4 regions of the Streptomyces sp. NPDC127119 genome follow, and region 3 is predicted to be linked to each of the others. Evidence: riboswitches for the same ligand, from Rfam matches in the RefSeq annotation. Region 3 holds a riboswitch; each other region holds the start of a gene.
The links. Region 3 has a riboswitch for cobalamin ahead of ACFVH5_RS34350 (cobalamin biosynthesis protein). Riboswitches for the same ligand answer to the same signal wherever they lie in the genome.
Positions count from the first base shown of each region.

Region 1 (7,765 bases), on a different contig from region 3:
CGGGTACCAGGTGTGGGCGTGGTTGACGCCGCGCATGACGAAATCGTTGCCGTTGCCTTCGAGCAGGCGGCCGTCGTCGATATGGAGGCCGGTCGCGAGGGCGCCCGGAGACGCGCCGGGCGGGTCACCGGGCAACTGGGCGTGTGCGGCGGTCGGTACGAGCGCGCCGAGAACGACGAGCCCGAGCAGGGCGGCCAGCCCGGCGAGGAACGCGCTGACGAGGTTCTTCCGTGTCGTGCTTCTTGTTCTTCTCACTGCGACTCCAGGGAGTGAGCGCCAAGAAACTTGGGTTGCGGGAAAGTGGGAGCGCTCCCATAGAGTCACCTTGCCAGGGGCACGTCAAGACTTGGCGCATGCTCGGCCGCGTAACGGCTGTGCCGGAGGGGGCCTGCGGGGAGGCCCCCTCCAGGACGTGTCAGGACCCGGCGGCTGCGGGGACCCCGGCGTCGAAGGGCACGGACGTGTGCTGATGGACGATCAGCCAGCGGTCGCCCGTCAGCCGGTAGCCGGTGGTCACCCGTGCCGTGGTGTCCAGCGCGTGGCCGCCGGCCAGCGTGGCGCGCATCCGTACGAGCGCGTGGCTGAAGGCGATGCTCTCGTCGACCCGCACGCGGAATTCGAGCACCTCGCGCTCGACCGGCCCGGACAGCGTCGAGAACCACACCTCCTCGGCCTTGCGGAGCGCCTCGACCCCGCGCTGCTCCAGACCGCTCACCGGGTGGAACACCTCCACGTCCGGTGCGTAACAGGCCATCGCCCGGTCGAAGTCCCGCTCCCGCCCGGCGGCCGTCAGTTCCGCGTCGAGCCGGCGGATCTCCCCCTCGGCGTCCTCGTCGTCCCAGAACGCGCGCACCTCCATGGCCCCGAGGGCCGCCACCGGGTGCTTCGAAGCGGCCTCCACTGCCTCCTCCAGGCTGTCGCACTCAAGGATGTCGTACCCGGCGACGTACTCCTTCGTCTCCGCGAACGGACCGTCGGTGCGCAGCACTTCGCCCTCGCGGACGCGCACGGTCACCGCGTCGGCCGGGGGCCGCAGCCGGTGGCCGTGCAGCCGTACACCGCGGCGCACGCTCAGCTCCTCCACCCATGGTTCGACGGGGGCCATCCCCGAGGCGTCGGCGGTGTCGTCCCCACAGACCAGCAGCATGTACTTCATGGTTCCTCCCGGTGTTCCTGAGACCCTGTACCTCCCCGACGAACCGGGGTGAGCCGAATCGACACCCCCGCAGCATCTCTTGTGGACCGGCGCCGCAGAAGGCGGCACCCGGCAGCGGTGTGGCCTGTTCCGGGAGCCCGCGGGACACCTGCCGTACGTACGCTGGGAACAGGTGGCGGAAGAGGGGTCGTCAGGATGGCGGGACAGTCGTGCACGGGGTGCGCCGGGACCATGCGGTCGCTGCGCGAGGAACTGCGACAGGCCTCGGAGGAACGGTCCTTCGCCGGACTCCCGATGCCCCGGCCGGACAGCGGACGGTCCGCGGACACCCCTGACCTGGCCGGGGACGACCTGGTGGCCTTCGTCGAGCGTCAGGTGGCCGAGCACGAACAGGACCTCGGGCCCGACCATCCGGACACCCTGCGCTCCCGCAACAACCTCGCGGGCGCCTGTCTGCAGGCAGGACACCTCAAGCAGGCAGTCTCACTGTCCGAGCGGAACCTGGCCGACAGCGAGCGCGTCCTGGGCGCCGCCGATCCCCATACGCTGACCTGCCGGAACAACCTCGCGGGCGCGTACGAGGCGGAGGGCGCCCCGGACCGTGCCGTCCCGCTCTACGAGAGCGCGCTGGCGGCCCGCGAGCGCGTCCTGGGACCCACCGACCTGCTCACCCTGCAGTGCCGGGACAATCTCGCCCGCGCCCACGTGCTGACGGGGAACCCCGTGCTCGCCGTCCCGCTCCACGAGCGCACGCTCGCCGACCGTGAACGCGTCCTGGGCGCCGACCACCCCGACACCCTGCTCTCCCGCTGCGAACTCGCCCATGTCCACCACGTGGTGGGAAACCCCGCGCGCAGTGCCGAGCTGTTCACGCGAGCCCTGGCCGACAGCGAGCGCGGCCTCGGCCCCGGCCACCCCGCGACCCGGCGGCTGCGGGAACTCCTGGCCCATGTGCAGGGCGGCTGAACAGGCGCTCCGTTCCCACCGGGAGGACCGGCGCGCGCCGCGTGACCACTCTCACGCCCCCCGAGGGCCGCTTGTCACCACCCCTGTACGCGCACTACTGTCACGACGCCTTGGTGCTCGGGAAATCGGTGTGATGCCGGTGCGGCCCTCGCCACTGTGATCGGGAAGTCCGGCTCCGGCCCTCACGGGCAGCCACTGGGTCCTCGGACCCGGGAAGGCGGAGCACGGGTGGTGTTACCCGTAAGCCAGGAGACCGGCCAAGGCACGTCAACCATCCACGAGGTGCTGGAGAGGGTCTGCTGAGCCATGCACATAGCCGAGGGTTTCCTTCCTCCGGCGCACGCGGTCGCCTGGGGCGTCGCGTCGGCGCCGTTCGTCGTCCACGGAGTCCGGTCGCTCACCCGTGAGGTCAGAGAACATCCCGAGAGCACGCTCCTCATCGGCGCGTCGGGGGCCTTCACCTTCGTTCTCTCCGCACTGAAACTGCCGTCGGTGACCGGCAGCTGTTCGCATCCCACCGGCACCGGCCTCGGCGCCATCCTGTTCCGGCCACCGATCATGGCGGTCCTGGGCACCATCACCCTGCTCTTCCAGGCGCTGCTGCTCGCGCACGGCGGACTGACCACGCTGGGCGCCAACGTCTTCTCGATGGCGATCGTCGGCCCGTGGGCCGGCTACGCGGTGTACCGGCTGTTCCGGCGGTTCGACGCGCCGCTGATGGTCGCGGTGTTCTTCGCCGCGTTCGTCGCCGACCTGTCCACCTACTGCGTCACCAGCGTGCAGCTGGCGCTCGCGTTCCCCGACCCGAGCAGTGGATTCCTGGGCGCGCTCGGCAAGTTCGGCTCGATCTTCGCCGTCACCCAGATCCCGCTCGCGGTCAGCGAGGGCCTGCTCACCGTGCTCGTGATGCGGCTGCTGGTGCAGTCGAGCAAGGGCGAACTGACCCGGCTCGGTGTGTTCCTGACCGGCAGGCGGACCCGGACCGGGAAGTCCGGCCCGAACGAGACTCACGAGACCGACGAGACGCCCGAGACGACCGGGACGGTGGCCCGATGAGCCGTAACGCGAAGATCAACGCCCTGCTGCTGCTCGTGGTGGCCGCGCTCGCCGTCCTGCCGCTGGTCTTCGGCATGGGCGACCACAAGAAGGAGCCGTTCACGGGCGCCGACGCGGAGGCGGAGACCGCGATCACCGAGATCGAGCCGGACTACGAGCCGTGGTTCTCACCCCTGTACGAGCCGCCCTCCGGTGAGATCGAGTCGGCGCTGTTCGCCCTCCAGGCCGCCCTCGGCGCGGGCGTCCTCGCCTACTACTTCGGCCTGCGCCGGGGCAGGCGCCAGGGCGAACTGCGGGTCCTGGCACAGCGGGAGGACGACCAGGGACCGACGGACAAGGCGTCCGACGCTGCCGGTGCGTCCGCGGCCGGGCCGAGCCGACCGACCGAACGGGCCTGAACCTTCGTGCTGCCGATCGACGCGGCGGCGCACAGCAGTCGCTGGCGCCGCCGCCATCCCGTGGACAAGGCCGTGCTCGGTCTCGGCCTGACCGTCCTCGCGATCTCCCTCCCGCCCTGGCCGGGCGCCGCCCTGGTCCTGGTGACCGCCCTCACTGTGCTGCTGGGCCCGGCCGCGGTACCCGCCCGGCGGCTCTGGCGCGCCTACCGGGTGCCGCTGGGCTTCTGCGTGACCGGTGCGCTGCCCCTGCTGCTCCAGGTCGGCGGCCCGGACGGGTTCGTGACCCTGGCGGAGGGTGGTCCGGTACGCGCCGGGGAACTCCTGCTGCGTACCTCGGCCGCCTCCCTCGGCGTGCTCCTGTTCGCGTTCACCACTCCCCTGTCCGACCTGCTGCCACGGCTGGTCAACGCCGGGGTGCCCGCGCCGGTCGTCGACGTGGCCCTGGTGACGTACCGGATGAGCTTCCTGCTCCTCGACTCGGTGCGCCGGATCAGGGAGGCGCAGGCCGCCCGGCTCGGGCACACCACGCGGGCCGCCACCTGGCGTTCGCTGGCCGGGCTCGGTGCCACGGCTTTCGTGCGGGCCTTCGACCGGGCGACCCGGCTGCAGGCCGGACTCGCGGGCCGCGGCTACGACGGCACCCTGCGCGTCCTGGTCCCGGAGGCCCGGATCTCCGCGCGCTTCACCCTCGCCAGTGTCGCGCTGCTCACGGTGGTGGCCGCACTCACCTTCGTACTGGAAAGGCCGCTGCGATGAGCGAGCCCGTGCTGGTCGCCCTGCGGGGCGCGTCCTACGCGTACGAGGACGGTCCCACCGTGCTCAGCGGCCTCGACTTCGAGGTGCGCGCCGGGCGGGCGCTCGCCCTGCTCGGCCGCAACGGCAGTGGCAAGACCACCCTGATGCGGCTGCTCAGCGGCGGACTGCGCCCGCACAGCGGTCAGTTGACCGTGGAGGACCGGCCGGTCCGGTACGACCGCAAGGGCCTGACCCTGCTGCGCACGACCGTCCAGCTGGTGGTCCAGGACCCGGACGACCAGTTGTTCGCCGCGTCCGTCTTCCAGGACGTGTCGTTCGGACCGCTGAACCTCGGCCTGCCCGACACCGAGGTACGGGCCCGGGTGGACGAGGCGCTCGCCGCGCTGGACATCTCGGCCCTGGCAGAGCGGCCGACCCATCTGCTCTCCTACGGTCAGCGCAAGCGGACGGCGATCGCGGGTGCCGTGGCGATGCGGCCGCGTGTCCTGATCCTCGACGAACCGACGGCGGGGCTGGACCCGGACGGCCAGGAGCGGCTGATCGCGACCCTCGACGGGCTGCGGGCGAGCGGCACCACCGTGGTGATGGCGACGCACGACGTGGACCTCGCCCTGCGCTGGGCCGACGACGCAGCACTCCTCACCCCGTCCGGAGCGGTCACCGGCCCCGCGGACGCGACCCTGGCCCGTACGGATCTCCTGGAGCAGGCGGGGCTACGGCTGCCCTGGGGGATCGCGGTGGCCGAACTGCTGCGTACGCAGGGCCTGTTGACCTCGCCGTCCACCGGCCCGCGCACCGCGGAGGAGCTGGCCGCGCTGACCTCGCGGCAGTCCGCTCCCCCGGTGCCGGCCGACACCTGAGCGGCGTCAGTCGGCGGGTGTCACCCTGGTCACCCTGCCGCGGGCGTCGGCCTGCAGATAGCCGCTCCTGTTGTGCTCGTCGGCGAGGTAGACCAACATCTCGGCGGCCCGGTCGAACAGGCTGTTCGGTGACTTGACCACCAGGTAGCGGGTCGTCGCGTCGTCGACGTCCAGCTTCTTCTCCGCCTCGGCGAGCAGGGCGGGGAGCCTGTCCCAGTCGAGGCCGTCCAGGGTCATCGGCTGGGCCCCACCGGCCAGTTGCGCCTTGATCGGGCTCTCCTGGACGCCCCGGCCCACGTAGTAGGTGTACTGCTCGTAACTGGTCCGGCTGCCCTCGACCATCACCTGCGCGGAGACGTAGTCGGGATAGACCGTCAGGGTGCCGTACCGGTCGCGGCCCGTCTCCTTCTCCAGGGCCTCGAACGCGGTACGGATGCCGTCCGGCGTCAGCAGGTCGGTGGGCGTCTTCTGTTCCGTGCGCCGGGGCGTGGGGCTCTTGTCGGCCGTACCGGTCCTGTCCTTCGACGAGGTGCCGGCCGACGGATTCGCCGTCGCTCCGCTCGTGGAATCGCCCGAGGCCGACGATCCCGAGCCCTCTCCGTCGGACAGCAGTGTCCACGCCAGCACGCCCACCAGCACCGTTCCGACGGCGGACAGGGCGACCGCGGCCCGGCGTCCCCGCCGAGCGGGTCGTGCCGGCGCCGGGCCGGTCGGCCGGGGCACGGCGTCCCGCGGAGGGGTGAGCCGGTAGGAAGTGGGTTCCGCACGGTCCTCGGGTACGGCGTCGGCCACGTCCTCGCTCATGGCGGCGGCCACGCCCACGCTCGTACCCGCGCTCACAGCTGTCAGCAGGCGCTCGAACGTCCCGGCGTCCGGGCGTGCCTCCGGGTCCCGCACCAGCACACGCATCAGCGCGTCCGTCAGCGGGCCCGCCCTGCGGGGCGGCGGAACGTCCTCGTACAGGACGGCCGCGAGGGTGGCCATCGTCGTGCCCCTGCGCAGCGGATGGTGGCCCTCGACGGCGGCGTACAGCATCATCGCCAGCGACCACAGGTCCGACGCCGGCCCGCCGTCGTCGCCCGCGATGCGCTCGGGTGCCATGTAGTCGGGCGTGCCGATGATCGAGCCGGTGGCGGTCAGGGCCGTCGACTCACGGATCGCCGCGATCCCGAAGTCCGTGAGGACGGGGCGGCCGTCCGGGCGCAGCAGGACGTTGGCGGGCTTGACGTCCCGGTGCTGGATGCCGGCGTCGTGCGCGGCCCGCAGCGCGGCCAGTACCTCCCGCCCGATCCGCGCCGTCTCCACGGGGTCCGTCGGGCCCCGCTCAAGCCGGTCCGCGAGCGAGCCGCCGCCGACCAGTTCCATCACGATCCACGGATACGTTCCCTCGCCGCCGTCGACGATGTGATGGATCGTCACGACGTTCGGGTGGTCGATCCTCGCGAGTGCCCTGGCCTCGCGCAGCACCCGTTCCCGCAGCAGCCGCGCGCCCTCCGGGTCGTACTCGGCGAGGTCGATGTCCGGGGGCCTGACCTCCTTGACGGCCACGTTCCGGTGCAGGGCCAGGTCCGTGGCCCGCCAGACCGTGCCCATCCCACCACCGCCGAGCCGTGCCTCCAGCCGGAACCGCCCGTCGATGACCCGTCTGCCGGAGTCCCCGTTGCTCATGCGCGGGAGCTTAGAGGACGGGTACGACAGGCCTTCCCCCGGGCGGCCGTGCCCTCACGGAGTGCCCGCGGCCGTCGGCCTGCCGAGGTAGGTGAGGGGGCCGGGGTCGGGTACGGGGATCTCGTGGAAGCCGAGACGGTCGTAGAAGGCGCGCGCGGCGGCATTGGCGGTGACCATGCCCAGATGGACCGCCGGGACGCCACGGTCGTGCAGGGCGGCGAGGAACGTCCTCATCAGTCCCCGCCCGAAGCCCTGCCGCTGCCAGTCCGGCAGGAGGTCTATGTGCAGATGTGCGGGATACGCGGCCAGGTCGGGCAGGATCATCCGCTCGGGAGTGTGCAGGAGAACGATCATCTCCTCGCCGGGTGTCCGAGGTTCCGCGGTGGGCTCGGGATAGCGTCCGGCGACGCGCGGGATCCAGGTCGCGCGGAAGTTCTCGACGAACCGTTCCGTGTCGGCGGTGCCCACGATGTAGCCGGCCGCGCGACCCGATCCGTCGTCCAGGACGAAGGCGAGTTCCGGCTCCAGGTGGCAGTAGGGCGCGGCGAAGAGGGACGGCATCAACTCCTCGTCGGGATAACGCTCCCGCGAATCCCCTCCGTCGAGGGCGGTTCGCACACAGATGTCGGCGACGGCGGCACGGTCGGCGGGTCGGTAGGGGCGGATGCTCGGCTGTGGGCGCATGGCGAGCATCCTGACGCGCGCGGGAGCGCTCCCACAACCGAGTTCCGCCGGTCGGCCTCCCGTCGGCGAGCACCGGCCTCCCGCCCGGTTTCAGGCTCCGGCGGTCGCCGCGATGTCCCGGGCGGCGATGTAGCCGAACGTCATCGCCGGTCCGATCGTCGAGCCCGCGCCCGCGTAACTGTGTCCCATGACCGCCGCGCTGGCGTTCCCGGCGGCGTACA
Region 1 is NZ_JBHXTO010000022.1:44,981-52,745, reverse strand. Features, by position in the region: gene ACFVH5_RS13240 (cellulase family glycosylhydrolase) at 1-255, opposite strand, end outside; gene ACFVH5_RS13235 (nuclear transport factor 2 family protein) at 416-1,156, opposite strand; gene ACFVH5_RS13230 (tetratricopeptide repeat protein) at 1,388-2,122, shown strand; cobalamin riboswitch at 2,217-2,399, shown strand; gene ACFVH5_RS13225 (energy-coupling factor ABC transporter permease) at 2,429-3,178, shown strand; gene ACFVH5_RS13220 (energy-coupling factor ABC transporter substrate-binding protein) at 3,175-3,576, shown strand; gene cbiQ (cobalt ECF transporter T component CbiQ) at 3,583-4,332, shown strand; gene ACFVH5_RS13210 (energy-coupling factor ABC transporter ATP-binding protein) at 4,329-5,192, shown strand; gene ACFVH5_RS13205 (serine/threonine-protein kinase) at 5,199-6,860, opposite strand; gene ACFVH5_RS13200 (GNAT family N-acetyltransferase) at 6,915-7,544, opposite strand; gene kstD (3-oxosteroid 1-dehydrogenase) at 7,635-7,765, opposite strand, start outside.
Region 1: linked by a shared signal. The riboswitch ahead of ACFVH5_RS13225 (energy-coupling factor ABC transporter permease) and the one ahead of ACFVH5_RS34350 (cobalamin biosynthesis protein) in region 3 are both predicted to bind cobalamin.

Region 2 (7,765 bases), on a different contig from region 3:
CCGAGCACTTCTCGCTGGAGAACTACAGCGGACTGTTCGGCAAGGCCGACTTCGGCGTCTACCTCACCAACAGCCTCATCGTGGCGACCGTCGCCGCCTCGATCGCCACGGTCATCTCGATGCTGTCGGCGTACGTACTGGCCCGCTTCGAGTTCCGTACGAAGTCGGCGCTGCTGATGGCCGCCCTGGTGACCCAGATGATCCCGACGTTCATCGCGCTGGGGCCGCTGTACCTGCTGATGACCGACCTCAAGATGGTCGACAACCGGCTCGGGCTGATCCTCGTCTACATCGCGGTCTGCATCCCGTTCTGCACGGTGATGCTCCGGGGTTTCTTCGAGAACATCCCGGACGCGCTGGAGGAGGCCGCGATGATCGACGGCCTGTCCCGGTTCGGGGCGCTGTTCCGGGTGCTGCTGCCGGTGATGCGGCCCGGGATCATCGCGGCGTTCATCTTCAACTTCGTCAACTGCTGGAACGAGCTGTTCCTGTCGGTGACGCTGATGAACAGCGACAGCAACAAGACCGTGCCGACGGCCCTGAACGGCTTCATCTCCAGCTTCAACATCGACTGGGGTTCGATGTCCGCGGCGGCGGTCCTGACCATCCTGCCCACGATGGTGCTGTTCGCCTTCGCCAGCCGGCACATCGTCCAGGGCCTCACGGCGGGGGCGGTGAAGGGCTGAGGGACTGAAGGGCTGGGGGGCTGGAGGGCGCCACGGGAACTTTTCTTCCGTCCCACGGAGTGGGAACGACATGGAACCGACCTGATGATCACATACTTTACCTCGACGTCACGGTAGCGATCGACGTCTACCGCCCCATGGCAAGGGCGACGGACACAGACGAGACAGACGAGGTAGGGCGCCCGGATGAGCAGCGAGCACATGCAGATCGGCGAGGTCGGCGCGCGCACGGAGCTGGCACTGCGCACGATCCGCCACTACGAGGCGACCGGCCTGGTCGCGCCCTCCGCCTGCTCCCAGGGCGGCTTCCGCCTCTACACCAGGGAGGATGTCGCACGGCTGAAGGCGATCCGCCGTATGCAGCCGCTCGACTTCAGCCTGGAGCAGATGCGCGACCTGCTGGCCGTCACCGACCGCCTCGACTCCGACGAGGAGATGACGGCGTACGAGCGGCAGTCCCTGCTGCGGCGCGTCCGCGAGTACGAGGAGCATGCCGTCTGGCAGGTGGAGAAGCTGCGCGCGCAGCTGGCGGAGGCGGAGGAGTTCGCCCAGACGCTCCGCAAGCGCCTGAGCCGCGACCGCGACCGTGACCGGGACCGCGGGCGGGACCGGAACCGCGACCGGGCCACTTCGGTCTGAGCCGGCTGCGCCGCTACTCGAACGCGCACCCGGGATTCGGGGCGTCCTCGGAGAACGGGGCGCCGTGCGGCAGTACGTACAGCACCGTCAGGACGACCGGTGTGTCCCCCAGGTTGCGGCCTATGTGGACATTGCCGGCGCCGGCCGGCTCCTGGATGCTGCTGCCGCGCGGATACACACCGTCCGAGGCGCACGTGGAGTCGAAGTGGCTGAGCGTGCCCTGCTTCACGTACGCGTAGAGCGGGCCGTCGTGGTAGTGCCAGCCGGTGGCCTGGCCGGGCGGCACGGTGATCTCCCGGACGACGTAGTCGGTGCCGCCGACCGTCTTCTGGGCGATCAGGGTGCCGGTCACTCCGGGCCCGGGCGGAGTTGCCCGGGCCGTTCCTCCGGCCAGGACGGTGACGGCGGCGACCGCGCCGACCACCGCGGTGCGGAACGAGGTGCGCATGGGCAGGGCCTCCAGGTTCGTGGGCTGTCGTGACGACGTGCCGCAGCGAACATAGAGGCGGGTGCCGCCCGTTGGTGCGAGAACCCGCGAATTCGAGCCGCACGTAAGGCAGTTGGCGGTGGCCGGCCGTCCGTCCGATCAGTCCAGGACGCGCAGACGCCAGTAGCCCACGTCGTCGCAGGCCCAGGCCGAGGCCAGGCCCAGGGCGACATAGGTCCTTCCCCAGGCCTGGCATTCCGAGAGCCTCTCGAAGGCGCCGACCGTGTGCCAGACGGCGGCGGCCGAGGCCTCGGCGGTCGGCCTGACCCGCTCGACCGCCCCGGACGTCGCCGCGGTGGCGACGCCCGCTCCCGCGAGGCTGATTCCGATGGTCACCGCGACAGCGGCGATGAATTTCCTGAGCACGTCTACCTCCAGTCGTGACCCTTGCTCAGAAGGGTGCGCGCCACGACCGGACCTGTCGTTACGTGTGAGCGCACAGGTCTTTCGTCTCCGTGCACTGCCTGCGGAACTCGCGCGGGGACAGGCCGTAGGAGCCGCGGAACACCTGACTGAAGTGGGCGGGACTGGCGAACCCCCACCTGGCGGCGATCGCGCCGATCGGCCGGGTGGCCAGCCGGGCGTCGGCGAGGTCGCGGCGGCACTGCTCCAGGCGGCGCTCACGCACCCAGCCGGCGACGGTGTGCCCCTCGTCGTGGAACAGCTTGTGCAGATAGCGCAAGGAGATGTGGTGCGCCGCGGCGATCGCGTCCGGAGTCAGGTGTGCGTCGCCCAGGTTCTCCCGGACGAAGGCATGGATCCGGGCCATGAGCGCCCGCCGTGCGGTGTGGGGCGGCACCGAGCTGCGGGCATCCAGGGCGTTGGCCAGCGCGGCCGTCAGCACATCGAGGGTGAGGGTGGACAGCCTGGCGGTGTCGGCGGGACTGAGTTCCCTCATGCGCCGCGCCAGTTGCATCAGGAAGTGCGAGGACAGCGCGCCGACACCCGTCCCGCCCGGGATGCGCACCGCGCTCAGCCGCCGCACGTCCCGGTGGGGCAGTGGAAGCAGTGAGCGGGGGAAGCGCAGGAGCAGCAGTTGCTGACTTCCCGGCACCTCCGGCGTGAACCCGGCGAGGTAGGGGCGGGAGGGGTCGAACAGCATCAGGTCCCCGACCCCGAAATCCGTGCACCGGCCGTCCTGGGTGATCCTGCCGCCACCGCGCACGATGCAGCCCAGCTTGAACACCTCGGGATCCGCCTGGCGAATGAGCTTGGGCGTGCGGTGCACCGAGTGCGCCAGCGTGGTCATCAACGTCGCCTGCACCTGCCCGAGTTGGGTGATGCCGACCTGCGCCCGGAACGCGCCCGCCACCCGCCGCTCGCAGTGTGCTTCGTAGGGCACCCAGAGCTTCGAACTCACCTCACGCCAGAAACCGAACCGCTCCTCCCGCGGTACCTCCGCGGTACTGACCACGTCCATGACTCACCCCCCCCCGTGAGGTCCGCGCCTCGTCACCAGCGCGGACTGCTGTCCGGTGGCCGTGCCGCCCCGCCCCCCGGCGGGGCGAGCACCGGCACGTTCAGGTGTAGCAGCTCCAGGATTGTGCGAGTCGGACATTTTGGCGACAGCCGAATAGCCCTGGTGCGGGCCGGGAGCCGGGGGCCCGCGCCCCTGCTCCCGGCCCGCCGCGTGCATCAGGACGTGGACAGCTCCGTGCGGATCGTGCGGGCCGCGGCGACCAGGTTCTCCAGGGACGTGCGGGTCTCGGGCCAGGCCCGGGTCTTCAGACCGCAGTCGGGGTTGACCCAGAGGCGCTCGGCGGGGATGGCCTCAAGTCCCTTGCGCAGCAGGGCGGCGGCCTCGTCCGTGCTCGGCACCCGGGGCGAGTGGATGTCGTACACACCGGGCCCCGCCTCGCGCGGATAACCGTGTCCGGCCAGCTCGCGGGCGACCTGCATGTGCGAGCGTGCCGCCTCCAGGCTGATGACGTCGGCGTCGAGGTCGTCGATGGCCTGCACGATGTCACCGAACTCGGCGTAGCACATGTGCGTGTGGATCTGGGTGTCCGGGCGTACGCCGCCGGTGCTGAGGCGGAAGGCCTCGGTGGCCCACGCCAGATACGCCGGACGGTCGGCGGCCCGCAGCGGCAGCGTCTCGCGCAGGGCGGGTTCGTCGACCTGGATGACCGAAGTCCCGGCCGCCTCAAGGTCGTTCACCTCGTCGCGCAGGGCGAGGGCGACCTGGCGGGCGGTGTCGCCGAGGGGCTGGTCGTCGCGGACGAAGGACCAGGCGAGCATGGTGACGGGCCCGGTCAGCATGCCCTTGACCGGCTTGGCGGTGAGCGACTGGGCGTACGTCGTCCAGCGCACCGTCATGGGTTCGGGGCGGGAGATGTCTCCGGCGAGGATCGGCGGGCGGACGTACCGCGTGCCGTAGGACTGGACCCAGCCGTGCTGGGTGGCGAGGTATCCGGTGAGCTGTTCGGCGAAGTACTGGACCATGTCGTTGCGTTCGGGTTCGCCGTGCACGAGCACATCGAGGCCGGTCTTCTCCTGGAACGAGATCACCTCGCCGATCTCGGCCCGGATGCGCTCCTCGTACCCGGCGCTGTCGATCCGCCCGGCGCGCAGGTCGGCCCGTGCCGTGCGCAGTTCCGTGGTCTGGGGGAACGAGCCGATGGTGGTGGTCGGCAGCAGCGGCAGGCCGAGGCGGGCGCGCTGGGCCGCGGCCCGCTCGGCGTACGGCAGGGAGCGGCGGGCGTCGGCGTCCGTGACGGCGGCGGCCCGGGCCCGTACGGCGGGGTCGCGGGTGATCGCGGACCCGGCGCGGGAGGCCAGGTCGGCCCGGTTGGCGGCGAGTTCGGCGGCGATCGCGCCGGTGCCGCCCGCGAGGCCCTTGGCGAGAGTGACGATCTCCGCGGTCTTCTGCCGGGCGAAGGCGAGCCAGCGGCGGATCTGCGGCTCGATGTCGCGTTCCGCGGAGGCGTCGAGGGGGACGTGGAGGAGGGAGCAGGAGGCGGCCACGTCGACCCGGTCGGCCAGCCCGAGCAGGGTGCCGAGCGTGCCGAGGGACTTTTCCAGGTCGTTGACCCAGATGTTGCGGCCGTTGACCACTCCGGCGATCAGACGCTTGCCGGGCAGTCCGCCCACGGCGGCGAGCGCGTCCAGGTTGGCGGCGGCCGACTCGGTGAAGTCCAGCGCGAGACCTTCCACCGGGGCCTTGGCCAGCACCGGCAGGGCGTCGCCGAGCCGGGCGAAGTAGGACGCGACCAGCAGCTTCGGGCGGTCGGTCAGGGCGCCGAGGTCACGGTAGACGCGGGTGGCCGTGTTCAGCTCGGCGGGTGTGCGGTCCTGCACCAGGGCGGGCTCGTCGAGCTGGACCCACTCCGCCCCCGCGGCGCGAAGATCGGCGACGATCTCGGCGTACACGGGCAGCAGCCGGTCGATGAGGGTGAGCGGGTCGAAGTCGGCGGCGACACCCGGGGCGGGCTTGGCGAGCAGGAGGTAGGTGACGGGTCCGACGAGGACGGGACGTGCGGTGAGCCCGAGCGCCAGGGCTTCCTTCAGCTCCGCGACCTGCTTGCTCGAGTCGGCCGTGAAGACGGTGTCCGGACCCAACTCGGGCACCAGATAGTGGTAGTTGGTGTCGAACCACTTGGTCATCTCCAGCGGCGCCACGTCCTGGGTGCCGCGCGCCATGGCGAAGTAGCCGTCGAGCGCGTCGGCCTCGACGGCGGCGCGGTGGCGTGCGGGGATCGCGCCGACCATGACACCGGCGTCCAGGACGTGGTCGTAGTACGAGAAGTCACCGGTGGGAACCTCGTGGACGCCGGCCTCGGCCAGCTGCCGCCAGTTGGCCCGGCGCAGCTCGGCGGCGGTGGCCCGGAGGGCTTCGGCGTCGACCCGGCCCTTCCAGTAGCCCTCGACGGCCTTCTTCAGTTCCCGGTTCTGTCCCTGGCGGGGGTAGCCGTACACGGTGGCCCGTGCCGCCGCGGCTGCGGACTGCGCTGTCACGGAAATCTCCTTCGCGAGATATCTCCCTGGGATCCCGGGACGGGACGCGAGCGCGAAGGGGTGACGGACCGGGCGGAAACCGAGCCGCGCGCAGAGCGCGGTCGTCCGCCGGATCAAGTACGCCGACCCGCCCACGAGGTCACCGGGATCTCCGCGCACGAATGGTTCGCGCACGGGCAGTTGGCAGGTCTTCGGACTCGCGGGCACGTCCTCCCTGCGGAGGACACCTACTGGCCGTCGCTTCCCAGACCCGGCCGGGCCCAGTGCGTGTGACGGCGGTCGTTCCCACTCACCGCTGCGGGGCAGTCCCGGATTCCCACCGGGTTCCCTCTTGCGACGCACCCGTCTGGCGGACGGGGCGAACCAGCTGCACCGGCCACCCTACGGGGCACACCCCGGTCGTGGAAAACTTTTCAGTGCACGGAGAAGCCGCCGTCGACGAAGACCGACTGCCCGGTGACGTACGCGGAGGCGGCGCTCGCCAGGAAGACCGCCGCGCCCGCGAAGTCCTCCGCGAGGCCGTTGCGTCCGACCATCGTGCGCGCCGCCAGGGCCGCCACCTTCTCCGGGTCGGACGACAGCCGCCGGTTCAGCGGTGTCATCACGAAGCCCGGCACCAGCGTGTTGACGGTGACCCCGTACGGCGACCAGGCCTCCGCCTGCGAGCGGGCCAGTGACTCCAGCGCCCCCTTGGCGACGCCGTAGGCGCCGCTCTGGACGAAGGCGCGGTGCGCCTGCTGCGAGGTGATGTGGATGATCCGCCCGAAGCCCCGCTCGGCCATGGCCGGGCCGAAACGCCGGCCCAGCAGGAAGGGCGCGTCCAGGTTCAGGGCCATGGTGGTGTCCCAGACCTCGTCGCTGAGCTCGCTCATCGGCGGCCGGAGGTTGACCCCGGCGCAGTTGACGAGGATGTCGGGTTCACCGAAGGCCTCGACCGCCCGCTCGGCGGCCTCGCGCACGCCTTCACGCGTACCGAGATCCGCGCCGACCCAGGCCGCACGGCAGCCGAGCGCAGCCAACTCCTCGACCGTCGCCCGCAGTTCCGCTTCCTTGCGGGCCACGACGACGACGCTCGCACCGGCGCGGGCCAGCGCTTCCGCCATGCCCCGCCCGATGCCGGAGCTGCCGCCGGTCACCAGGGCGACCCGGCCGTCCAGGGAGAACAGTTCTGAGAGGTAGTGCTGCGAGTCCATGGCGGCACCCTAGAAGGGCGGCGCCGGGAGCGCACCGGCGGGGGTGCGATGCGGTCGTGCGGTGAACGGTCCAGGTCAGGAGCCTGGCCCCAGGTCGCGAGACTGGCACGGCGGGGCTGTCGATCGGCCGGCCGACCTCGTACCCGCCGCGGGTGCCGGCTCAGCCCAGTACGAGCGGCAGCCGCCCTGCGAGGGTGCCCAGCGCGGTCTTCTCCGCATCGGTCGGCGTCCGCCGTCCGGTGCCGATCAGCAGCGCGGCCTTGTCGGAGAACGAGGCCGGGAACGGGGTCCCGGCGATCTGCTCCAGCGACGCGCGGGCCGCCGCCAGGGTCTCGGCGGGCGGCTGGGCGGTCGAGGTCAGCCGGGAGATCAGGTCGAGGTGGTGCAGGGTCGCTTCGAGGACGTACACGGACAGGTAGTCGCCGACGGTCAGCACCTCGTCGCGGGTGCCGACGCGGGCCGTGGGATCGGCGAGTCCGGCGGCGCGGCCCGCGGCGGAACCGACGTCGTCGAAGTGGAACTTCAGCAGCTCCGGCTCCCCGTACGCGGCGGCCAGCCGGGGGATCAGCGCGTCCAGCGGATCCTCGCCGGCCGGGGTCCCGCCGAGCTGCCAGTAGGTGACCGCGTCCACGGTCGGTCCGGTGTCGGCGGGGGTGGCCAGGGTGATCAGGATGTCCTGGGCGTCGATGACCAGGTGGCACACCAGATCCCGTACGAGCCACCCCGTGCAGCCCGACGGCTGCTCGAAGTCCTCGTCCGGGACCTCGGCGACCGCTGTGCGCAACGCGGTCCAGGCGAGCGAGAAG
Region 2 is NZ_JBHXTO010000148.1:5,271-13,035, forward strand. Features, by position in the region: gene ACFVH5_RS37305 (carbohydrate ABC transporter permease) at 1-686, shown strand, start outside; gene ACFVH5_RS37310 (MerR family transcriptional regulator) at 873-1,325, shown strand; gene ACFVH5_RS37315 (cupin domain-containing protein) at 1,339-1,773, opposite strand; gene ACFVH5_RS37320 (hypothetical protein) at 1,912-2,178, opposite strand; gene ACFVH5_RS37325 (helix-turn-helix domain-containing protein) at 2,237-3,232, opposite strand; gene metE (5-methyltetrahydropteroyltriglutamate--homocysteine S-methyltransferase) at 3,448-5,766, opposite strand; cobalamin riboswitch at 5,931-6,149, opposite strand; gene ACFVH5_RS37335 (SDR family NAD(P)-dependent oxidoreductase) at 6,180-6,959, opposite strand; gene ACFVH5_RS37340 (maleylpyruvate isomerase N-terminal domain-containing protein) at 7,120-7,765, opposite strand, start outside.
Region 2: linked by a shared signal. The riboswitch ahead of metE (5-methyltetrahydropteroyltriglutamate--homocysteine S-methyltransferase) and the one ahead of ACFVH5_RS34350 (cobalamin biosynthesis protein) in region 3 are both predicted to bind cobalamin.

Region 3 (7,765 bases):
CATGACGTTCATGGGGTGTTCGCGGGTGGCGCCGAGGCCGTGCACGGTGATCACCCAGGTGTCACGGGCGGCGGGCACGAACCAGGCGGGCAGGGTGCCCAGCTCGCCCGGGACGTCCACGTCGGTGAACGGCAGGCCGAGGGCGGTGCCCGGGTCGCCGACGTGCACGCCGGGTGTGAACCGCACCTTGTCGCCGGGTTCCAGCGTGCCGTGGGTGACGCGCTCCAGACGGCGTACCACCGTGTCGGCGGAGTGCGCGGCCCCGGCCAGGAGCGGGCCGACGACTGCGTGGCCGTCGTCGCCGCCGAGGCCGTACACGCCCGGGCGCCGGGAGGCGAGGGCGCGGGTCAGGGCGATCTGGCCCGCGGCCGTGGCGTGCACGGTCAGTCGGGGTTCGGTGGGCAGTGGCCGGCCCGGCGCCGCCTTCAGGGCGGCGTCGCTGGCGAAGCGGCCGGCGGCGATACCGGCCGCGCCGGCCACGGCCACGGTGAGGGCGGTGGTGAGGGCTGCCGTCGTCGGCTTCACGGTGCGCACGGGTCCAGTCTCCTGATCGAGCCCGCTGTCGGCCAGTGGACGGGCGACACGGGTGACTCCGGCGTCCGCCGCGGGGGTGGGCCGGGTCCGCGGCCGGCGGGGCCTTCTGTTCGCAGCCGCGTACGGTCCGGCGGGCCGAGGACCACCCCGTCCGGCCGGGCCTGCCCATGTGTCCCGTCCGGCCGGGGCCGTACGTACCGCCGTGGACGGCCGGGCCCATGCGGACGGCCGCGTACGGCCGCAGACGGTCGCGGACGGCCCGGTGTCACGGCTGGCCGTAGCCCCTCAGCCGCTCGCCCGCCTCTGCCACCTGGTCCTCGGTCAGCAAGGTGGGGGTGAGGCCGGGGACGGATGACGCGGTGAGCCACACGCGGCACATCCATTCGAGCTGGGCGGTGCGGTCGTAGGCCTGGTCGAGGGTGGCGCCGTGGGCGAGGGTGCCGTGGTTCCGCAGGAGGCAGGCCGTGCGGTCCCGCAGGGCGCGGAGCATGTTCTCGGCCAACTTCTCGGTGCCGTAGGCGGCGTACGGCGCGACGCGGACGGGCCCGCCGAGGGCGGCGGACATGTAGTGGACGAGGGGCAGCTCGGTGACGAGGGTCGAGACGGCCGTGGCGTGCACGGCGTGGGTGTGCACGACGGCGCGCGCGTCCGTGGAGCGGTAGACGGCGAGATGCATGGGCAGTTCGCTGGTCGGAACGAGTGAACCGAGCACGCGCCGGCCGTCCAGCGACACCCCGCAGACGTCCTCGGGCGTCAGCCGGTCGTACGGGACCCCGGTCGGCGTGACCAGGACGGTGTCGCCCACGCGCACGGAGACGTTGCCCGACGTACCGACGACCAGCCCGTCGGACACCGTCCGGCGGGCCGTGGCCACGAGGTCGTCCCACGCCCGCTCCAGCGCCTCCCCGGGCCGGGACGCGCCCGTCTCCCCGAAGCCTCGTCCGTCTCCTGCGTCCCGCCGCTGCTCAGCCATGCCGCGATCCTGCCAGCCGCCCGCCCCCGCTCGGCCCTGCTCGGCTCTTGCTCCGTTCGGGCGAGGGCACTGTAGGGCGGAACCCGAACGTCCGAAAGGTAATACAAGGTATTAATCGACCGCCGGAGCGAATGACCGGCGCGCGACGGACCGCGAGGGATCTTCCAGTAACCTCTGGAAGATTTTTCACTTACGTCGCCATTCCGGGGGAAAACATGGCCAGTAATCGTAAATCGTCCCGCCAGCGCGCCCGTCTCGTCGCCGCCTCCGTGGCGACGCTGGCGCTCGGCGGCACCGCACTCGTCGAGGTGCCGGCCTCGGCCGCCGGCAAGCCCAAGGGGCACGACGTGTCCTCGCACCAGAAGAACGTGAACTGGTCGAGCGCGAGGAGCAAGGGCGCGACATTCGTCTACGTGAAGGCCACCGAGTCGCGCACGTACCGCAACCCGTACTTCGCCCAGCAGTACGACGGCGCACGCAACGCGGGCATCATCCGCGGCGCGTACCACTTCGCGCTGCCGAACAAGTCGTCGGGCACCGAGCAGGCCGCCTACTTCGTGCGCAACGGCGGCGCCTGGCGGGCGGACGGCTGGACGCTGCCGCCCGCGCTGGACATCGAGTACAACCCGTACGACAAGAAGAAGAAGTGCTACGGGCTGAGCAAGAGCGGCATGGTCGGCTGGATCAGGGCCTTCAGCGACGAGGTGAGGCGGCAGACCGGCCGCCGGCCCGTCATCTACACCAACTACACCTGGTGGAAGACGTGCACGGGCAACAGCGCCGCGTTCGCCTCGAACCATCCGCTGTGGCTGGCCCACTACAACGCGACCTCGGGGCCCCTGCCCTCGGGCTGGAACTTCTGGACGTTCTGGCAGTACGACAACAGCGGCAGCCTGCCGGGTGACCAGAATCTCTTCAACGGGTCGCTGTCCCAGCTGAAGGCCTTCGCGAGGGGGTGAGCCGGGGAGCGGACCCCCGGGTTCCGCCTCTGTTCGAGGATTTTCCGGGACTTTCGAGAGCCGTCGCCGCCACTTCGACACAAGCGGAATGACGGCACCTCGATTGGGTCACCCCACCGCCCGACTCAGTTCATCTTCCGTTCACCCAGGTTGCTTACGTTCCCCGTGCCACTGTCGTCCAACAGAAGCCTGGGTAAATGGAACACATCACGCTCCTCCTCGGAATCGTGATCGTTACCGCTCTCGTGTTCGATTTCACGAACGGTTTCCACGACACTGCCAACGCGATGGCGACGACCATCTCGACCGGCGCTCTCAAGCCCAAGACGGCGGTGGCCATGTCCGCCGTACTGAACCTCGTCGGTGCGTTCCTCTCCGTGGAGGTCGCCAAGACGATCTCCGGCGGCCTCATCAACGAAGAGGGCATCCGCACCGAAGTGATCTTCGCGGCGCTCGTCGGCGCCATCCTGTGGAATCTGCTGACCTGGCTGCTGGGTCTGCCCTCCAGTTCGTCCCACGCGCTCTTCGGCGGCCTGATCGGCGCCGCGGTGATGTCGGCGGGCTGGTCCTCGGTGAACGGCTCGACCGTGATCACCAAGGTCCTCCTGCCCGCGATCGCCGCACCCGTGGTGGCCGGACTCGCCGCGATGCTCGCCACCCGGCTGACGTACCGGATCAGCAGGCAGGCCGGTGAGAAGGCGACCTCCAAGGGCTACCGCGCGGGTCAGATCACCTCCGCGGGCCTGGTCTCGCTGGCCCACGGCACGAACGACGCGCAGAAGACCATGGGCATCATCACCCTGGCCCTGGTCACCGGCGGGGTGCTCGCGCCCGGCTCGAACCCTCCCCTGTGGGTCATCGTCTCGGCCGGTATCGCCATCGCGCTCGGCACCTACCTGGGCGGCTGGCGCATCATCCGCACCATGGGCAAGGGCCTCACCGACCTCGCGCCGCCGCAGGGCTTCGCCGCCCAGACCAGCGCCGCGACGGTCATCCTGGCCTCCTCGCACCTCGGCTTCTCCCTCTCGACCACGCAGTCCTGCTCCGGCGCCGTGATGGGTTCGGGTCTGGGCCGCAAGGGCGGTGTCGTCCGCTGGTCGACCGCGACCCGCATGTTCGTCGCCTGGGGCCTCACGCTCCCGGCCGCCGGTCTGGTCGGCGCGGGCGCCGAGTTCCTGACCAAGCAGGGCACCTGGGGCATCATCCTCACCGGCGCGCTGCTGATCGCCGGCTCCGCGGTCATCTGGACGCTCTCCCGCCGCCAGCCGGTCACCGTCGACAACGTCAACGACGACCACGAGCCGACGGGCGTCGTGACCACCGCGATCGCCGCCGTCACCCCGCCTCCCGCGGGCCCGGTCGCCCCGGTCACGAGCGGCCTCAAGACCACCATCCCGGGCCCGGACACCGAGCCCGCCCGTCCGGCCACGGTGTAAGGAACGAACCGCATGAAGATCGACTGGGCAGCCCTCGGCTCCGTGTTCGGAGTCAGCCTCATCGCCACCGTCGCCCTCGTGGGCCTCTTCACCCTCGGCATCGTCGGCCTCACCAAGCGCGAGACGGCCGCGGAGCAGGGTGGCTCCGCGACCCTCGCGGTCACCGGCGCGTACGCCTGCTTCGCCGCGTGCGCGGCGGCCGTGGCGTACGGGATCTATCTGATCGTCGCCTGACCCTCGCGGCACGTCCGTTCCGTACGGGACCGCCCCGTCGACCACCTGGTCGGCGGGGCCTTCTCGTGTCCGTGTGTGGGCCTCGGCACACTCTCCCGTCGCAGGTCAACAGCAAGTTGACGGGTGTTCGCGGACCGTGGTGGACTGCCGAGGCCATGTACGTCGGCAGAAGAGGAAGCCGGTGCGAATCCGGCGCGGTCCCGCCACTGTTACCGGGGAGTCGAACCCCCGGGAGCCAGGAACTCTCGCCGTCGGTCTCGTCGAACCAGGGCGTGGACACCCTGAGTGAGGACATATCGCCATGCGCGCCCACCTGTTGTGGACCAGTGTGCCCGGGCCAGGTACCAGGCTTTCGCCTCAACCAGCGGCGGGCTGAACCGATGCGAGCCGAGCGCGTCTTCGCGTACGGCGCCGCCGCCGGCCTCCTCGGTGACCTGCTGCTCGGCGATCCCCGCCGAGGGCATCCGGTCGCCGCGTTCGGGCGGGCCGCGGGAGCCGTCGAGGGGGTCCTGTGGCGCGACCACCGGGGCTGGGGGGCGCTGCACACCGCCGTGTGCGCGGGCGGCGCGGTCTCCCTCGCCGTGGCCGCCGAGCGTTCCCTGCGCACCTCCCCCGTCGCCTCCGTCGCGCTGACCGCCGCCGCCACCTGGGCCGTCGTGGGCGGGACCTCGCTCGGCCGTGAGGCGCGGGCCGTCGGCGGGGCGCTGGCCGCCGGGGACATCGAGGTGGCCAGGGAGCGGCTGCCGCATCTGTGCGGGCGCGACCCGCAGGCGCTGGACGCCGACGGGATCGCCCGCGCGGTCGTCGAGTCGGTCGCCGAGAACACCTCCGACGCCGTCGTGGGCGCCCTGGTGTGGGGCGCGGTCGCGGGCGTGCCAGGACTGGTCGGGTTCCGGGCCGTCAACACGCTGGACGCCATGGTCGGGCACAAGTCGGCCCGTCACCGGCGGTACGGGTGGGCGTCCGCCCGGCTCGACGACATGGTGGGGTGGCCCGGGGCCCGGCTGACCGCGGTCCTCGCCGCCGTCGCCGGGGGGAATCCGCGCGGGGCCGTCACCGCCTGGCGTGCCGACGCCGCCAGGCATCCGAGCCCCAACGCCGGGCCCGTGGAGGCCTCGTTCGCGGGGGCGCTCGGGGTACGGCTCGGCGGCACGCTCTCGTACGCGGGACGGGTCGAGCACCGGCCCGTGCTCAACGGTCCGGGGCGGGCCGTGGGGGTCGGGGACATCGAGCGGGCCGTCCGGCTCTCGCGCCGCGTGGGCCTGCTCGCGCTGGGCGCGAGTGTCGCCGGGCGGCTGCTCGCCACGTCGTTGGTGCCGAAGGCGAAGGGGCGTACGTCATGAGCGCGGGAACGGGCGGGAGAACGGGTGGCGGACCGGGTGGCGGGCTGCTCGTCGCCGGGACGACCTCCGACGCGGGCAAGAGCGTCGTGACCGCCGGGATCTGCCGGTGGCTGGTGCGGCGGGGTGTGAAGGTGGCGCCCTTCAAGGCACAGAACATGTCCTTGAACTCGTTCGTCACCCGCGAGGGCGCCGAGATCGGCCGGGCGCAGGCCATGCAGGCGCAGGCCGCCCGCGTGGAGCCCTCCGTGCTCATGAACCCCGTCCTGCTCAAGCCGGGCAGCGACCGCAGCAGCCAGGTCGTCCTGATGGGCAGGCCCGTGGGCGAGCTGAGCGCGCGCGGCTATCACGGCGGACGCCAGGAGGCGTTGCTCGGGACCGTGCTGGACTGTCTGGCCGAGTTGCGGGGCACGTATGACGCGGTGATCTGTGAGGGGGCGGGCAGTCCCGCCGAGATCAATCTGCGGCGCACCGACATCGTGAACATGGGGATCGCGCGCAACGCGCGGCTGCCCGTGCTCGTGGTGGGGGACATCGACCGCGGCGGTGTCTTCGCCTCGTTCTTCGGGACGGTGGCGCTGCTGTCGCGCGAGGACCAGGAGCTGGTCGCCGGGTTCCTCGTCAACAAGTTCCGCGGGGACGTCTCGCTGCTCGAACCCGGCGTCGACATGCTGCGCGGGCTGACCGGGCGGCACACCTACGGCATCCTGCCCTTCCGGCACGGCCTCGGCATCGACGAGGAGGACGGGCTCAGGGTGTCCCTGCGGGGGGCGGTGCGTGAGTCCGAGGTCTCCTCCCCCGTCGGCGAGGACATCCTGCGGGTCGCCGTCTGCGCGATCCCCCTGATGTCCAACTTCACGGACCTGGACGCCCTCGCCGCCGAACCGGGCGTCGTCGTGCGGTTCGTGGACCGCGCCGAGGAACTGGTCGACGCCGACCTCGTCGTCGTACCCGGCACCCGGGGCACGGTCAAGGCCCTGGAGTGGCTGCGGCGGCGCGGCCTCGCGGACGCCCTGGTGCGCAGGGCCGCCGAAGGACGCCCCGTGCTCGGCATCTGCGGCGGTTTCCAGCTGCTCGGCGAACACATCGAGGACGAGGTCGAGTCGAGGGCCGGTGCCGTCGACGGCCTCGGACTCCTCCCCGTACGGGTGCGGTTCGCGCGCGAGAAGACCCTGACCCGGCCCGTCGGCGAAGCACTCGGCGAACCCGTCCAGGGGTACGAGATCCATCACGGGATCGCCCAGGTCACCGGCGGCGAACCCTTCCTGGACGGCTGCCGGGTCGGCCAGGTCTGGGGGACGCACTGGCACGGCTCACTGGAGTCGGACGGCTTCCGGCGGGCCTTCCTGCGCGAGGTGGCGGCAGCGGCGGGGCGGCGCTTCGTACCGGCCGCGGACACCTCGTTCGAGGGGCTGCGCGAGGAGCAGCTCGACCGGCTGGGCGATCTGATCGAGGAACACGCGGACACGGACGCGCTGTGGCGGCTCATCGAGTCCGGCGCACCGGCCGGACTGCCATTCATCCCACCGGGAGCGCCCGTATGAGCCCGCTCGAAGGCCACTTGGGCCGCCTGGCACATCTGGCACATCTGGGCTATTTGGAGGACGACAACCAGTGAGTACCCCGTTTCCGTTCACGGCCGTGGTCGGTCAGGACGACCTGCGACTGGCACTGCTGCTGAACGCCGTCTCCCCCGCGGTGGGCGGTGTGCTCGTCCGCGGCGAGAAGGGCACCGCCAAGTCCACGGCCGTGCGCGCGCTGTCGGCGCTCATGCCGCAGGTCGACGTCGTCCCCGGCTGCCGTTTCTCCTGTGCGCCGGACGCTCCCGATCCGGCCTGCCCGGACGGCCCCCACGAGGTGGGCCCCGGCGTGCCGCGGCCCGCGCGGATGGTCGAACTGCCCGTCGGCGCCTCCGAGGACCGTCTCGTCGGCGCGCTCGACATCGAACGGGCGCTCTCGGAGGGCGTGAAGGCCTTCGAGCCCGGCCTGCTGGCCGACGCCCACCGCGGACTCCTGTACGTGGACGAGGTCAACCTCCTCCACGACCACCTGGTCGACCTGCTGCTCGACGCGGCGGCGATGGGTGCCTCGTACGTGGAGCGCGAGGGCGTCTCCGTACGGCATGCCGCGCGGTTCCTGCTCGTGGGGACCATGAACCCCGAAGAGGGCGAGCTGCGGCCGCAGTTGCTCGACCGGTTCGGACTGACCGTCGAGGTGGCGGCCTCGCGCGAGCCCGACCAGCGGGTGGAGGTCGTACGACGGCGGCTCGCGTACGACGACGACCCGGAG
Region 3 is NZ_JBHXTO010000121.1:13,482-21,246, forward strand. Features, by position in the region: gene ACFVH5_RS34325 (alpha/beta hydrolase) at 1-534, opposite strand, end outside; gene ACFVH5_RS34330 (class II aldolase/adducin family protein) at 800-1,507, opposite strand; gene ACFVH5_RS34335 (lysozyme) at 1,723-2,466, shown strand; gene ACFVH5_RS34340 (anion permease) at 2,664-3,902, shown strand; gene ACFVH5_RS34345 (hypothetical protein) at 3,915-4,136, shown strand; cobalamin riboswitch at 4,268-4,401, shown strand; gene ACFVH5_RS34350 (cobalamin biosynthesis protein) at 4,517-5,479, shown strand; gene ACFVH5_RS34355 (cobyric acid synthase) at 5,476-7,020, shown strand; gene ACFVH5_RS34360 (putative cobaltochelatase) at 7,091-7,765, shown strand, end outside.

Region 4 (7,765 bases), on a different contig from region 3:
CGGGTCATGCTCGGGCTGTGGTGATGGCTGAAGACCAGCACCTGGGCGTCGTCGGCCCGGGAGTTGCGTACGAGGCGGCCGTCGGCGTCGTACGACCGGGAACTGTGCGCGGCGAGCGTCCGTTCCAGCCAGCGCAGTTGACCGGTGCCCAGCGAGCCCTCGTAGTGGCCGCTGCGGTACGTCGTGTCGATGCTGACGCCGATGACGTTCTCGGCGATCCGGAAGGAGTAGTACATCCGGTCGCCGTCCAGGCTGTCCTGGGTGTAGCCGTGGCCGACCGGTCCCGCCCCTGCCCGCCCGGGGTCGAGGTGTGCGGCCAGATACTCGTGCGGGGTGCACAGCCGGCGCCGCTCGTCGGCCGTCACGGGCCGTGCCGAGCGGGCGTGCCGTCGCAGGATCGCTTCGAGCACCTCGCTCTTGGGGTCGTCGCCGGTCCGCAGGGCCTTCGCGTAGGCGGCCGTGTCCGTGTCCGGGACCGACAGCAGCTTCCGGGAGCCCGTCGCGAAGTCGCCGAGCGCGGGTGACAGGCAGCCGCCGGGCAGATCGTCGTGGTTGCCCACCGTCGAGTACCAGGGGATGCCGAGCCCCGGGCTGGTCACCGGCCGCCGCGCGGCCGTGAGGAACCCGGGGACGGCGGGCAGCCCGCGCCGCTTGTCCAGGTCGCGCAGGCCCGGGTCGTCCGGGTGCCAGTAGAGGGGGAGCCCCGAGTTCTGGACGCCTTCGTACGCCGACGGGTCGCCGGAGTCGGGAGTGATCCGGCCGCCGCTCATCAGCGTGAGGAACCAGTCGAGTTCGAGCGCGGAGTTGTTGTCGATGTTGTCGCCGGTCGTCATCACGAACGCGGGCGGCAGACCGGTGTGCGGGCCCTCGGCGAGCGCGTTCACCTGCTCCACGAGCGCGACGGCCCCCGCCACGGTCAGCGCCTCCTGAGGACGCCAGGCCGCGGCCCCGCCCGAGCGCAGGAACTCCGTGCGCAGCGGGTTCTGCACATCGGTCAGGTGCAGGTCGGTGAACTGGACGAAGCACGCGAGCGGGGTCCGCCGGTCCGGGCGGCCGGTGGCGGCGGGGGCGAGTTCCTCCCGTACGACCAGGGGCAGGCCCGGACCCGTGACGAGTCGGCGGTAGGTGCCGGAGTGCGGGCTTCCGCTCAGCCGGGCGGTCATGTCCAGGGTGGTGGCCGCGTACGGCGCCGGCCGCCGGGTGGCACGGGCCGGCCGCTGGGCCACCTGTTCGGCTGCGGGAACCGCGGAGGGGCCGGGGCGCTGCGGGGGGACGAGGGTCGCCGCTCCCGCTGCCGCCGTCGCCCCCGCCGCCATCGCGAGGGTGCCGGAGACGAGCAGGAAGCGACGGCGGTCGATGGCCGTCGCGGCTTCCCCATCGGCCGGGTCCCTCCCGGACGGATCCCGTCCGGCCATGTCCTTTCCGGCGGTCCCGGTGATTCCGGAGGTTCCGGTCCTGGGCTGGTCCTGCGGCATGGGTCGGTCCTCCGGTGCCTCCGAGCGGCGCGCTGAACGGAACCACTCATTCAGGCCGCGGGGGCACGGGCGTGGCGCCACCGTGAACACCGCCGGAACAGGAGAAACGTACGAAACGGGCGGCGGAGACCGGCATTCACGTCGAGCCCCCGCCACGTCACGACCGAGCCCCCGCCGCACTGCCGCACGGCCGTGAAAGCCGCCGTGATAGCTTGCGAAAGCCAGTCGAACCCATGTACGTGGGTCAGGGAATCCGGTGGAAATCCGGAGCTGACGCGCAGCGGTGAGGGTGACGGGCGGGGCATCGGCCACTGGACCGGATCGACGGTCCGGGAAGGCGCCTCGTCCGGGTGAACCCGAGTCCGAAGACCTGCTGGCGGCCTCCGCGGTCCCGAGACGGCGGGGGAGCACCGTACGACCGGGCTCCGCGTTCGAGCCCTCGACGTCTGAGGAACTTCCGTGCCCATCGCACGCCCCACCCGCCCTGCCGCCCTGCTCGTTTCCGGGGTCGTTCTGCTGACCGCGTGCGGTGGTGCCGACTCGTCCGGCTCAGCCGGCAAGGACTCCGCGGCAGCCGTCACCCTGGAGAACTGCGGTCACACCGTCCGCGTGGAGTCCCCGCCGCGCAAGGCCGTCTCCCTCAACCAGGGCACCACCGAGATCATGTTCTCGCTGGGCCTCGCCGACCGGATGGCCGGCAGCGCCACCTGGACCGACCCGGTGATGAAGGGCCTGGAGAAGGCCGACGCGCAGGTGAAGCGGATCGCCGACAACAACCCGTCGTTCGAACGGGTCCTGGACGCCGACCCCGACTTCGTCGCCGCCTCGTTCGTGTCCACGCTCGGCAAGGGAGGCGTCGCCACCCGCGAGCAGTTCGAGAAGCTCGGCGTACCCGCGTACGTCTCGCCCTCCGACTGCGCGGGCAAGGACAACACCGGGGACGGCGACGGCGCCCGCAAGAAGCCCCTCGGCATCGACGCCATCTACGGGGAGATACGCGACCTGGCCGAGGTGTTCGGTGTGGAGGAGCGGGGCGACAAGCTGGTCGCCGAGCTCCGGCAGCGCATGAAGAAGGCCACCGCGGGCATCGACGCCTCCGACGTCTCCCTCCTGTACTGGTTCGCCAACTCCGAGTCGCCCTACATGGCCGGCTGCTGCGGCGCCCCCGGCATCATCACCCGGGCGTTCGACGCGAAGAACGTCTTCGACGACACCCACGAGGAATGGCCCCAGATCAACTGGGAGACGGTCGCCGACCGCGACCCCGACGTCCTCGTCATCGGCGATCTGACCCGCAAGTCGCAGACCGCCGAGTCCGCGAAGAAGAAGATCGAGTTCCTGGAGTCCGACCCGGTCACCAAGAACATGACCGCCGTGAAGAAGAAGCGGTACGTCCTGCTCAGCGGGCAGGCCATGAACCCGACCATCCGTACCGTCGAGGGCGTCGAACAAGTGGCCGCCGCCCTGCGGGAGTTCGGGCTCACGGGGTGACTCGCCGGATGGCACGGCCGCGTGTGGGACTGCTCTGCGCGGCTGGTGTGGCACTGCTCGTCGCCTCCGTCGCCGTCGCGATCACCATCGGCCCGGCGGACATCCGCGTCGCCGACGTCTGGTCCGTGGTCGCCTCCCATCTGGGCTGGGGGAGTACGGAGCTGAGCCCCATCCGGGACGGCATCGTCTGGCAGCTGCGGCTGCCGCGCACCCTGCTGGCCGCCGTCTGCGGGGCCGGACTCGCCGTGTGCGGCGCGGTCATGCAGTCGCTGCTGCGCAACCCGCTCGCCGACCCGTTCGTCCTCGGGGTGTCGTCCGGAGCCTCGACCGGCGCGGTCGTCGTGGTCGTCCTCGGCGCGGGCGGCGGCCTGGTGTCGGTCTCGGCGGGCGCCTTCCTCGGCGCGCTGCTGTCGTTCGGACTCGTGCTGCTGCTCAGCCACACCCTCGGCGGGACGACGGACCGCGTGGTGCTGAGCGGGGTCGCCGCGATGCAGCTCTTCTCCGCGCTCACCTCCTTCGTGGTGATGACCGCCGCCGACGCCGAGACCACCCGAGGAGTGCTGTTCTGGCTGCTCGGCTCGCTGGGCGGGGTCGGCTGGACGGACGTCTGGGTCTGCCTCGCCGTCCTGGTGGTCGCGCTGACGGTCTGTCTGGCGTACGCGCGCACGCTGGACGCGTTCGCCTTCGGCCAGGACGCCGCCGCGACCCTCGGGGTGTCCGTGGCCCGCACCCGGCTGGTGCTGCTGTGCGTGACGGCGCTCCTGACGGCCGCGCTCGTCAGCTCGGCGGGCGCCATCGGGTTCGTCGGCCTCGTCCTGCCGCACGCGGCCCGCGCGTTGGTGGGTTCCGGCCACGCCCGGCTGCTGCCGGTCGCCGCCCTCGCCGGCGCGGTGTTCCTGGTGTGGGTGGACACCCTGGCCCGTACCGTCCTCGACCCCCAGGAGGTGCCCGTGGGCGTGGTCACCTCCCTCATCGGCGTACCGGTGTTCGTGCTGGTGCTGTACCGGACGCGGAGGACACGATGACGACCGAGCACGCCGAGACCCCTGAAGGTGCCGGGACCACCGAGGGCGCCGGGACCGCCGGGCGCGCGGAAGGCGTCGAGAAGGGTGCGGCCGTGCCGGATGCCGGCCTCCGGGCCAGCCGCGTCACCCGGACCGCCGACGGACGCGTCATCCTGGACGGCGTCAGCATCAGTCCCGCCCCCGGCACCACCGTCGGCCTCCTCGGACCCAACGGTTCCGGCAAGTCCACGCTCCTGCGGCTGCTCTCCGGCGTCCTCGCCCCGGCCTCGGGCGTGGTCACCCTCGACGGCAGCCCCCTCGGCGAACTGGGCCGCCGCGACATCGCCCGCCGTATCGCGGTGGTCGAGCAACAGGCCGACACACAGGTCGAGTTGAGCGTCCTGGACGTCGTACGCCTCGGCCGCACCCCGCACCGCCGCGCCTGGACACCCCCGTCGCAGGCCGACGAGGAGGCCGTACGCGACGCCCTGGCCCGCACCGGCCTCGCCGACCGCGCCCACCAGTCCTGGCACACCCTCTCCGGCGGTGAACGCCAACGCGTGCAGATCGCCCGCGCCCTCGCCCAGGAACCCCGCGAGCTCCTCCTGGACGAACCCACCAACCACCTCGACATCCAGCACCAGCTCGACCTGCTGAACCTCGTCACCTCGCTGCCGGTCACCAGCGTCGTCGCCCTGCACGACCTCAACCTCGCGGCGATGTACTGCGACCGGCTCGTCGTCCTGCGCGAGGGACGGGTGGTGGCCACCGGGACACCGGGCGACGTACTCACCGAGGACCTCATCGCCGAGGTCTACGGCGTACGGACCGCCGTCACCCGCGACGACTCCGACGGTCCCGACGGCCGTCCGCACGTGCGTTTCCTGGGCACCGTGAGCCGCCCCGCGCCCCAGGAACCCGCGAACGCGTGTCCGGAATGATGTCGGCATCCCTGCGCGCGGCCCCTCGCACGCCTACGCTCAGCCCGTGCTGCGTATCACCGACGCCCGAACAGGCGACCCCGTCACCGCCACCCCGGCCCGCCGGGGCCTGACCCGCGTCGAGGCGCGGGTGGAGCGCCCCGACGCCACCGGCCTGCGCGTGCTCCTGACCGCCGACGTCCTCGTACGGGCCCTGGAGATCGGCGGGACCCCCGTGTGGACCGTACTGACCGGCACGGAGGACCGCGCGGAACTGCGGGCCCGGGCCAGGGCGCTGGGCATCCGGCCGTTCGAGGACGAACGGGACAGCGGCCCCGGCCTCGGCGAGGCCCAGGTGCTGAGCGTGCGCGCCCGGACCGACGGGCCGCCCGACAGCGCGGGCACTGCCGACGAGGCGGCGGGCGTGCTGCGCGTCGAGGTCGCCCCGGCTGACATCGGGAGCGCGGTGCCACAGGACGACGAGAGCGCGTCCGCCCTGCGCCTCGCCCTGCTCGCCCGCCCCCGGGACGAGGAGCTACGGCTCGACGCGGCCGATCTCACGGACGCCGCCGACCAGTTGAAGCACTGGCGGGACGCCGTCGCCGGCTGGGCCACCCGGCCCTCGGGCCCCATCCCCGACCCCGTACGGGACCAGTTGCGCGCCGCCTGGGAGGACGACCTCGACGTACCCGCCGTCCTGGGCGTGCTGCGGAAGGTGGAGACGTCGGGGACCGTTCCGGACGGGGCCCGCTTCGAGACGTACGCCTACGCGGACCGGCTGCTCGGCCTCGAACTGACCCGGGACATCGGCCGCGGGGCTCCGGCGTGATCGCGCGCGCCGGAGGGGGCCCGCTGCGCCGCCTCGTCGTGCTGCGGCACGCCAAGTCCGCCTGGCCGGACGACGTCCCCGACCACGAGCGGCCCCTCGCGTCGCGCGGGCGCCGGGACGCCCCGGCCGCCGGACGGATCCTCGCCGACGCCGACTGCCTGCCGGACCTCGCGCTCTGCTCCACCGCCGTACGCGCCCGGGAGACCTGGGACCTGGCCGCCGCCGAGTGGGGTACGCCGCCTCCCGTGCGCCATGACGCGCGGCTGTACGGGGCGGAGGTGCCCGACCTGCTCGAAGCGGTGCGCGAGGCTCCGGCGGAGGCCGAGACCCTGCTGCTGATCGGGCACAACCCGGGGCTGGAGGAACTGGTCCTCACGCTGGCGGGCGACAGCCTCGACGACGCGCTCGACGACGTCCGTATGAAGTTCCCCACCTCGGCGATCGCGATCCTGGCGTGGCACGGCCCCGGCTGGGAGTCCCTGGGGCCCGGCGCCGCGCTGCTCACGGACGTGATCGTGGCGCGGGGGAAGAGGGCGCGCGGGGAGAAGGGGCGTCGCGGGCGGGGCCGGTAACCCGGCCATGCCCCGCGCCCCTGGGGGGTTTGTTTTTTTGGGTGCGGCGTCGCTGTGGCGGGCGTGCGGGATTGCGCAGTTCCCCGCACCCCCTAGGGGGTGCGGCGTTGCTGTGGCGGGTGTACGCGACTGCGCAGATTCCCGCGTCCCCAGGGGGTGGCGTCGTTGTGGCGGGTGTACGTGAGAGGGCCGTCGTGCGTCCATGGAGGGTGCTTGGCGCGCCTACGCTGGGGGGATGCAGGACGAGTACCGCACCGTGGCCCGCGCAGGGGTGCACGAGACCGAGATCAACCGCTCCCGGTTCCTCTGCGCACTGGCACCGGCGGCCACCGAGCGGGAGGCCCAGGACTTCGTCGCGGCCGTCCGCAAGGAGCACGCGGACGCCTCGCACAACTGCTTCGCGTACGTCATCGGCGCCGACGCCTCCGTACAGAGGGCGAGCGACGACGGCGAACCGGGCGGCACCGCGGGCGTCCCGATGCTCCAGATGCTGTTGCGCCGCGACATGCGCTACGTCGTCGCCGTCGTCACCCGCTACTACGGAGGCGTCAAACTCGGCGCGGGCGGACTCATCCGGGCCTACGGCGGCGCGGTGGGAGAGGCCCTGGACACCCTCGGCACCCTCACCCGCAGGCGCTTCCGTCTCGCGACCGTGACCGTCGACCACCAGCGGGCGGGCAAAGTGCAGAACGACCTGCGTTCCACCGGCCGCGAGGTGCGGGACGTCCGCTACGGGGAGGCCGTCACCATCGAGATCGGCCTGCCGGACGCCGACGTGGAGGCCTTCCGGAGCTGGCTGGCCGACAGCACGGCGGGAACCGCGGGGTTCGAACTGGGCGGAGAGGCGTACGGGGACGCATAAGCCGCACATCGGGCTGTTACGGGAGTAGCCGCCCGTGATGTCCGACCCGGCCGTTAGTCTCGGGGATCATGAGGCTGCTGCACACTTCCGACTGGCATCTGGGCCGGGCGTTCCACCGCGTGAACATGCTCGGGGCCCAGGCCGACTTCATCGGTCACCTCGTCGCGACCGTGCGCGAGCGCGACGTCGACGCCGTGATCGTGTCGGGAGACGTGTACGACCGGGCCGTGCCCCCGCTGGCCGCGGTCGAGCTCTTCGACGACGTGCTGCACCGCCTCGCCGACCTCGGTGTGCCCACGGTGATGATCTCCGGGAACCACGACTCCGCGCGCCGGCTCGGTGTCGGCGCCGGACTCATCGACCGCGCGGGCATCCACCTGCGGACCCAGCCCTCGGCCTGCGGCACGCCCGTGCTGCTGAAGGACGCCTTCGGGGACGTGGCCTTCTACGGGCTGCCGTATCTCGAACCGGCCCTGGTGAAGGACGAGTTCGGGGTGGAGAAGGCGGGCCACGAGCACGTCCTCGCCGCCGCCATGGACCGGGTGCGCGCCGACCTCGCCACGCGCGCGCCGGGCACCCGTTCCGTCGTCCTCGCGCACGCCTTCGTCACGG
Region 4 is NZ_JBHXTO010000068.1:22,819-30,583, forward strand. Features, by position in the region: gene ACFVH5_RS25830 (TIGR03767 family metallophosphoesterase) at 1-1,415, opposite strand, end outside; cobalamin riboswitch at 1,681-1,868, shown strand; gene ACFVH5_RS25835 (ABC transporter substrate-binding protein) at 1,935-2,966, shown strand; gene ACFVH5_RS25840 (FecCD family ABC transporter permease) at 2,975-3,991, shown strand; gene ACFVH5_RS25845 (ABC transporter ATP-binding protein) at 3,988-4,911, shown strand; gene ACFVH5_RS25850 (hypothetical protein) at 4,958-5,719, shown strand; gene ACFVH5_RS25855 (SixA phosphatase family protein) at 5,716-6,291, shown strand; gene ACFVH5_RS25860 (YigZ family protein) at 6,527-7,153, shown strand; gene ACFVH5_RS25865 (exonuclease SbcCD subunit D) at 7,222-7,765, shown strand, end outside.
Region 4: linked by a shared signal. The riboswitch ahead of ACFVH5_RS25835 (ABC transporter substrate-binding protein) and the one ahead of ACFVH5_RS34350 (cobalamin biosynthesis protein) in region 3 are both predicted to bind cobalamin.